DNA from 2 places in the Vibrio maritimus genome. Region 1 is predicted to be linked to the other one. Evidence: predicted binding sites of a transcription regulator. Region 1 holds the regulator's gene; the other holds the start of a gene.
What was found. The regulator PurR, encoded in region 1, represses purine synthesis genes. The targets are predictions, from matches to a motif close to TNANGNAAACGTTTNCNTNA.
Positions count from the first base shown of each region.

Region 2: glpX (class II fructose-bisphosphatase) is a predicted target of PurR. The motif match lies at 2,673-2,692, and genes of this name have one in related genera.

Region 1 is NZ_CP090438.1:2,375,486-2,379,675, forward strand. Features, by position in the region: gene torR (two-component system response regulator TorR) at 166-876, opposite strand; gene torD (molecular chaperone TorD) at 1,158-1,811, shown strand; gene purR (HTH-type transcriptional repressor PurR) at 2,149-3,153, shown strand; cyclic di-GMP riboswitch class I at 3,333-3,421, shown strand; gene LY387_RS10790 (TfoX/Sxy family DNA transformation protein) at 3,539-4,129, shown strand.
Region 2 is NZ_CP090438.1:3,289,689-3,293,878, reverse strand. Features, by position in the region: gene LY387_RS15175 (DUF805 domain-containing protein) at 1-290, shown strand, start outside; gene LY387_RS15170 (DUF3135 domain-containing protein) at 375-704, opposite strand; gene LY387_RS15165 (helix-turn-helix transcriptional regulator) at 818-1,438, opposite strand; gene glpX (class II fructose-bisphosphatase) at 1,606-2,613, opposite strand; gene zapB (cell division protein ZapB) at 2,939-3,181, shown strand; gene LY387_RS15150 (TetR/AcrR family transcriptional regulator) at 3,378-4,022, shown strand; gene LY387_RS15145 (DHH family phosphoesterase) at 4,126-4,190, shown strand, end outside.

The DNA.
Region 1 (4,190 bases):
CTTTTTCCGACTCAGAAAGCACCGACTTCTCACGCGAGTCAGTTAACAAAAATAGTTACAAGTTGCATATACAACGACCAAGTATCTCTACATTGCTCCCATAAAAAAGCTCCAGCTATCAAAGAGACAACTGGAGCATTTTCTATCACTACACGCTAGCCGACTTTAATCACCAGCAAACATGTAGCCCTCGCCATGGACAGTGATAAATATCTGTGGATTCTTTGGATCTGATTCCATCTTGGCACGCATGCGACGGATAAGAACATCAATGGTTCTATCGTTCGGCGCATCAACTCGATGACTGATCATATTGAGGATACGCTCACGGCTCAGAACTTGATTTGGATACGTTGAGAGTGCAACTAACAATTCATATTCAGCCTTGGTCAGTTTTACAGGGTCGCCATTATTCGTCAGTGAACGACGCTGCTTATCGAACGTCCATTCACCAAAGTGAACCACATGCTCGTTTTGCACTGACTCTTCAAGTACTGGCTGTTTGCGCGCTAGTGAAATACGCCACAATAGGTTTTTTACTCGCACTAACAGTTCACGTAGCTCAAACGGCTTAGTGACATAGTCGTCTGCACCCATCTCAAGGCCAACAATACGGTCAATACTATCGGTGCGACCGGTCACCAAAATGATTCCAATGTCTGACTGACTTCTTAACTCTCTTGTCAGCATCAAACCATCTTCACCAGGGAGGTTAATATCTAACATAACGAGATCGATACTGGATTCTTCCAGCACCTGACGCATCGTCTGACCATCTTCAGCTTCGCTAACCAAGTAGCCTTCATTTTCGAAGTAGCCAGCCAGCTTACTGCGAGTGACTACGTCATCTTCTACAACCAAAACGTGATATTTCATCTGTGGTTTCTCAATCTTGTCATGACAGGGACATTCTATTCATAAACATTCACAATTCTAGTCTACATCCCCTCATAGGCATGGAAACCTTACTATTTTTTGATTCAAAACAACCAAAACGATTGCGTCTCATATGCAACGAATACTCGTGTTAACTTACCCTTAAAGAAATTAATTTTTGTCTTATTTTTTCATAAGTTAACTCAATTTTTCACACAACAAGTTATTGCTATTCATCTTTATTGGCTAAAATAGAGTTATCATTTTTGGAGATTATTCAAATGCAAGAAATCAAAGCATTTAATGAGCAACGCGCAGAAATCTATTGGTGGCTTTCAAGCCTATTCGCTGCCGAGCTCACTGATGATGAACTCAACAAATACCATAGCCCTGAAATTCGCTCTTTCTTATCTGGCTTAGGAGAAAACCCTTCCCTAAAAGAACCCATTCAGGTCTTTACAGAGTCCTTGAACCGCCTTCAAGTCAGAGAAGACGCACAATTAGAGCTTTCTGCCGATTTTTGCGATCTATTTTTAAAGTCGGACAAGCATGGCGCATTGCCTTATGCCTCTATGTATATTGGTAAGTCTGGTCTTTTAAATGATCAACCTGCACAGGATATGGCTGACCTGTTAGCTAAGCACAGTGTGGCAGTGAATAAGGACTTAAATGAGCCAGCGGATCACCTCGCGATCGAGCTAGATTTTCTAGGCAACTTAATCATTCGCTCCAATGAGCTTGAAGCGGAAGCACATATGAACGATGCGCTGCACGAGCAAGCAGAGTTCATCAAGAACTACTTGATGACATGGCTACCTCAGTTTGTTGCGAAATGCCAAACCAACGACGAGTTTGGGTTTTATGCCTCTGCCGCTAAACTACTCGAAGCATTCTGCCAACTTGACTACACCTACCTAGAGGGTGAGCAAGGCTAGCCAACCTTAAAGCGCAAATCATTTGCATCACATCTGTGAGAATTAATTTGCGCTTTAGTTATAAATTTATTGGATAAGTCATTGCCAGCGCCCAAACCTAAGTCTACAATCCGCCGTTTAAATGCAAATGCCCTTGGCATTCAACGCGGACTTGTGTCCAAAAACACCTGTTGAAATCTACGCTCTGAGCTTTTTTCGCCGTGGCTTGCATGCAACTTTCGGTTTTCGCAGCCAAATACTATGTTTACAACAACATAGCGTTATATGTTTGCAAAGACCACTATACTTGAAGCGGTACCAACGTTAATTATCAAGCCGCGACTAATAGGATATCACTATGGCAACTATTAAAGATGTCGCCCGCCTTGCAGGCGTTTCAACGACCACAGTATCCCACGTTATTAATAAGACTCGCTTTGTTGCTGAAGCAACTCAAGAAAAAGTGATGGCGGCGGTCGACGAACTCAACTACGCACCAAGCGCCGTTGCACGTAGCTTAAAATGTAACTCAACGAAAACCATTGGTATGTTAGTGACTCAATCAACTAACCTGTTCTTTTCTGAGGTTATCGATGGTGTTGAGAGCTACTGCTACCGCCAAGGCTACACGCTGATCCTATGTAACACTGGTGGTGTGTATGAAAAGCAACGCGATTACATTCGCATGCTGGCAGAGAAACGCGTGGATGGCATCCTCGTGATGTGCTCTGATCTTACCGAAGAGCTGCTAGAGATGCTTGATCGTCACGCCGACATTCCTAAAGTTATCATGGACTGGGGCCCAGAAAGCTCACAAGCGGACAAGATCATCGATAACTCCGAAGAAGGCGGTTATCTCGCAACGAAGTTCCTGATTGAAAAAGGTCACACTGATATTGCTTGTCTAAGCGGTCACTTGGAGAAAGCCGTGTGCCAAGAGCGTATCATCGGTTACAAACGTGCCCTTGCTGAGGCAGGTATCGAGATGAAAGACGATCGTATTCTTGAAGGCAACTTCGAATGCGATACAGCGGTTATCGCAGCTAACCGTATTGCTGCAATGGAAGACCGACCTACCGCTATCTTCTGTTTCAACGACACCATGGCGTTTGGCCTGATGAGTCGCCTACAACAACTGGGTGTGCGCGTACCTGAGGACATCTCTGTCATTGGTTACGATAATATCGAGCTGGCTGAGTACTTCTCGCCACCTCTAACCACGGTTCACCAACCTAAACGTCGTGTCGGTAAAAACGCGTTTGAGATTCTATTAGAACGAATCAAAGATAAAGGTCATGAAAAGCGCATTTTCGAAATGCACCCAGAGATTGTTGAACGAGACTCTGTCAAAAGCCTTACATAATGCTGACAAAAGTGCCTTTCCAGGCACTTTTTTTTGAACCCCATTCAAGTTTTCTTCTCTCGATTGTTAGTTTTTTACGCACCCTCAAGCACAAATAACCCACCATTATTTGAACCAACATCACATTTTTGCAACTGAGTAATCATAGGCTTATGTCGTTTTCATTTATTCTAATGAAGTCACGCACAGGGCAAACCATCTGAAAGGGTGGGACGCAAAGCCTCCGGCCTAAACCAATTTTTAATTGATAGGTAGCGGGGTTGCCGATGGCAAGGGGAGAAGACTCAGTTATGGCATATGCCTAACAGAGCTCTGACACCTGATTGCTATACTCTCGGACCTGATTCTGGTGACACAATCAATAACACCGAGAAAAGAATAAAGCATGGATAATCCTATACTAAAAAATTCAATGCAATTATTCGCTCAGCTTGGAAGAGTAAAGTCTCGCTCCATGTTTGGGGGATTTGGCATCTTCGTAGATGATACGATGTTTGCCTTAGCAGTGAATAACAAATTACATATCAGAACTAACCGTCAGACCGTATCCACCTTCAAAAAACTGGGTTACAAGCCTTATGTTTATAAAAAGCGTGGATTTCCCGTTGTTACTAAGTACTTCGCGTTACCTGAAGACTGTTGGCAAGATCAAGAAGGTATTCTCGATCACGCTAAACAGGCACTCGAGTTCGCGAAAACTGAGAAAGAGCAACAATCCGAAGCGAAACCTAATCGCCTGAAAGACCTTCCGAATCTTCGCCTTGCCACTGAGCGCATGCTCAAAAAAGCAGGCATTGAATCAGTGGTTGAACTTCAGGATCATGGTTCGGTTGAGGCTTTCAAGGCCATTCAGAGAACCCATTCAAGTACCGTAGGTTTAGAGCTTTTATGGGCTCTTGAAGGTGCGATAAATGGTACTCATTGGTCTGTGATTCCTCAGACTAAAAGAGACGAACTGGCTAGCTTAATTAATTAAGTTACGGTCATCTCGAGAAAAAATCAGCCTTATGGCTGATTTTTTTGTATTAGTTGAAAGG
Region 2 (4,190 bases), 910 kb from region 1:
AGTTTTTGTTGCCCTTGCTATTGCTGATGTTGCTTATCCCTGACCTAGCTATCACGGCGAAGCGTTGGCATGACCGCAATAAATCTAATTGGTGGCTATTGCTTAACTTGCCATTGGTGTTTGGGCGCATGAGTTTACCGACGTTAGATCCTGCGACAGCCGCTCAGCCGTCGATGGTGCAAAGTTTGTTGTCGTTTTCAGCCCTAGCGTGTGGTGCATGGATTTTAGTGGAGTGCGGTTTTCTTAAGGGCACAGAAGGTCCTAACCAATACGGTGATGAGCCCAAGTAATGCGCTTACGAATCGTGTGAGAAAAGGGAAGCATTGGCTTCCCTTTTTAGTGCGCGACTGTTTTTCTATTACTAATGAGCTGGTTCAGCGCCACTCCTCATCGCGGCGAAATGGCAATACATCGGCCGTTTGTTTTGGCGATGGGAGATCACCATGCAGTGCCTCTGAAAATTTAACGATCTGCTTGTGGAGCTCTTCTCTCAACAGCACATTGGCGTGGATAGGGTTTTTGGCGCGCTGCAGCACTCGCTCAATGTGCGATTGTTGGGCATGCAGTCTTGGTTGCATGTCACTCGAGCAGCTCTCGATAAACTGCTCACACAATTGATGTCGCAGCTGGCTGAGCTTCTCAGGGTCTTCTTTTGCCATCGCTGCTAGCTCCTCAAAAGAGGGGAGTGAAATCGGCTCTGCCATGTTTGCCTTCCTATGCCTAACGTTATCGAACCATATTCATAGCGTAGGACTTAATGAGAAAAGACAAACTTAAATGCATGACGTGTCTCAGAGTTGAGACACGTAGGTTGGGATCACTGTTTTGCGTGGAACTTGTAGACGCATCGTCTGGCGCCTTTAACGATATGCTCATCGCGCTCGACGTTGACATCGCTGCCAACCAAGGCTTGAAATACATTGAGCTCAGATTGACATAGCGCTTCGCAGCGAGAAGCCGCTTTGCAAATAGGGCAGTGATTCTCGATGAGCACAAACCCATCATCGGTTTGCTCAAGCTCTGCCATGTAGCCATCTTTCTCGCGCAATTCAGTCAATTTCTGAACCTTGCTTTGCAAGTCGGGTAGTTGATCAAAGTGTGGTTGGTAGGTTGTGAGGGTGTTGAACTCGCGTTCTTTGGAGACTTTCTCAAGCCCCTCACTGCCAAACACATTCTCAATGGCGTCAATAAACTGAATGGTGAGGTCGCTATGGCGGTCGGAAAAGCGCGCATGACCTTGAGCGGTCAAGGACCAATGTCTATTCGGGCGACCCACTTTGACTTTGACGTCTTCGAATCGCAACAATCCATCCTCTTCAAGGCTTTGGAGGTGCTGCCTTGCCCCCATGGTCGTGATGCCCAAACGCTCCGCAATACGTTTTGCGGTGACGGCTCCCTCGCGTTTTATGATGTCTATGATGTGATCAGTGGCTTTCATCAGTGCATCCGTTCTGTTTGTTCAGCCTTAAGGTAAAGATAGTCGAGGTATTATGGCGGATAAGGTTAATAAAGCAAATTATTTACAATGTTGCGTATGGATAAATGACGTATAACCAAATAAAAAAAGCGCTGATGGAGATCAGCGCTTTTCTATCGCGAACCCGCTTAAAGGATGATATCGCGGATCTCTGGGTCTTTACGCTCTAGGTAGTGCGTAGACTTGATGCGTCGAATGGTACGACAGCGCCCACGGATCAGCAGGGTTTCTGTTGTCGCGATGTTGCCTTGACGAGCGATGCCCTCAAGTAGGTCACCCTTAGTGATGCCCGTTGCCGAGAATACGACATTGTCGCTACGTGCCATATCTTCCATACGCAGCACGACATTCGCTTCAACGCCCATTTCCGCACAGCGCTCAAGCTCGTCTTGTCCTGCTTTACGGTTTTCTTCGGTATCGCCTTTTACAGCGTGGCGAGGCAGCAGACGACCGTTCATGTCACCATCAAGCGCACGAATTACCGCCGCAGAAACTACACCCTCTGGCGCGCCACCGATGCAGTACATCACGTCGACTTCACTGTCTGGCATACACGTGAGAATCGATGCCGCTACATCACCATCTGGCACTGCGAACACGCGAACACCCATTGCTTGCATCTCAGCGATAACCTGATCGTGACGTGGTTTTGCTAGCGTGGTCACTACGAGAGTATCAAGGGTTTTGCCCAGCGCGGCTGCGATGTTGTTTAGGTTTTCTTTGAGTGGCTTGTTAAGATCAATGACGCCTTTAGCGCCAGGACCCACAACCAGCTTCTCCATGTACATATCCGGCGCTTTCAAGAAGCTGCCTTTCTCGCCCGCAGCAAGAACGGCTAGCGCGTTAGACTGACCCATCGCCGTCATACGTGTGCCTTCAATTGGGTCAACAGCGATATCTACCGCATCGCCACCGATACCCACGTGCTCACCAATGTACAGCATAGGTGCATCGTCGATTTCACCCTCACCAATAACGATTTCACCTTCGATATCGGTCTTGTTCAGTAGGCTGCGCATGACCTCCACCGCTGCACCATCGGCAGCATTTTTGTCGCCTCGTCCTAGCCACTTATAACCTGCTAGTGCGGCACCTTCGGTAACTCGTGAAAAAGCCATTGCTAAATCGCGCTTCATACTGACTCCAATTTAATGAAAAATGACAAATGATTTACGGCGCGAATTCTAGCATATCAGAAGGGAAACGTTTGCCTTTTTATCTGTTTGGTGGCGATCTTGTCGTTAAAATCGCAGATGATGGAGTGCTTGCAAAGCCGAAGCCATTATTGAATAACGTTTTTTAGTAAACGGCAGGTCAGTTTACGGCGCTTTTTTGACCGAATAGTGAAAAATCTGCAATATAGGACGTGTCTATCTTCTCTAGGCTGAGTAGAATGGGGCACTATAGGGTATATAGAATGAAGCATTTTCATTTCACAGGATTAAACAAGGGTAGGCCGAGATGTCTTTTGAAGTACTGGAACAACTAGAAGCAAAAATTCAAACTGCAGTTGACACAATCGCTCTTCTTCAAATGGAAGTAGAGGAATTGAAAGAAGAGAAAGCACAGCTAGCGAACCAAGCTGAAGAGCTACGCAGCAGCCGTGTAGAGCTAGAGCAGAAGACGGAACAGATGCAGCGCGAGCATAGCCAATGGCAAGAGCGCATTCGCAACCTACTAGGTAAAATGGACGAAGTAGAGTAATTCTTCGCTCCTTCGAGAATATTGAAAGCACCCTGCATTGGGTGCTTTTTTGTTTTCTCACCATGAATGGATCACGTGGTGAACATGCGAAACACGGGTGTTGTTTGGTCTAACCAGTGTAACTCACCGTCTCTTGACTTTTCGTGTACAAGTTGAGCACGTATACTAACTCTAACTAGGGAAAGGAAAAGTTAGAATGAAAACACGTGACAAAATAGTCTATGCCGCCCTCGACTTGTTCAATACTGATGGCGAGCGCAACGTGACAACCAACCATATTGCGGCGCACATTGAGATTAGCCCGGGCAATCTCTACTACCATTTCCGAAACAAACAAGAAATCGTTCGCGAGATTTTTGCGCTTTACTCGCAAGAACTCATCGAGCGTTTTACCCCAGTCCAAGGCCAGCAAGAGAGCCTAGCACTGCTGAAACATTACCTAGATTCTATCTTCACTCTGATGTGGAAATACCGCTTCTTCTATGCCAATCTGCCAGAGATTTTGCAGCGAGACCCAAAGCTGCATGAAGAGTACATCGAGGTTCAAGAGCGCTTGCAGGGCAACTTGGTTAACATTCTCAAGGCATTTGTAGAGCTAGATTTGCTCACCATCAACGATAAAGAGCTCAAGTCACTGGTTACAACCCTGCACATGATGGCGGTGGGTTGGTTAAGTTATCAGTCGGCGATGTCACCACGCACTAAAATCACCGAAGAGGTGATCCAACAAGGCATGCTGCAAATGATCCATGTGGTTAAGCCTCTGGCGACCGATAAAGGTAAAGAGCAACTAACATTGCTAGAAGATGGCGTTCGCATGATGGGTAGCCCAACAAGCTAACTGTCGCTAACGGCATGATATATAGCCAATTCGTATTGTCCAAACCCTACTTAACAAGTAGGGTTTGTGGTTTCTATCCCCGCATTAAAGGAAGAGTGTGAAGGTGCATTACGATGTATTCAATGGCGATGCCGACGGCATACTTGCCTTACTGCAATTACGTTTGGC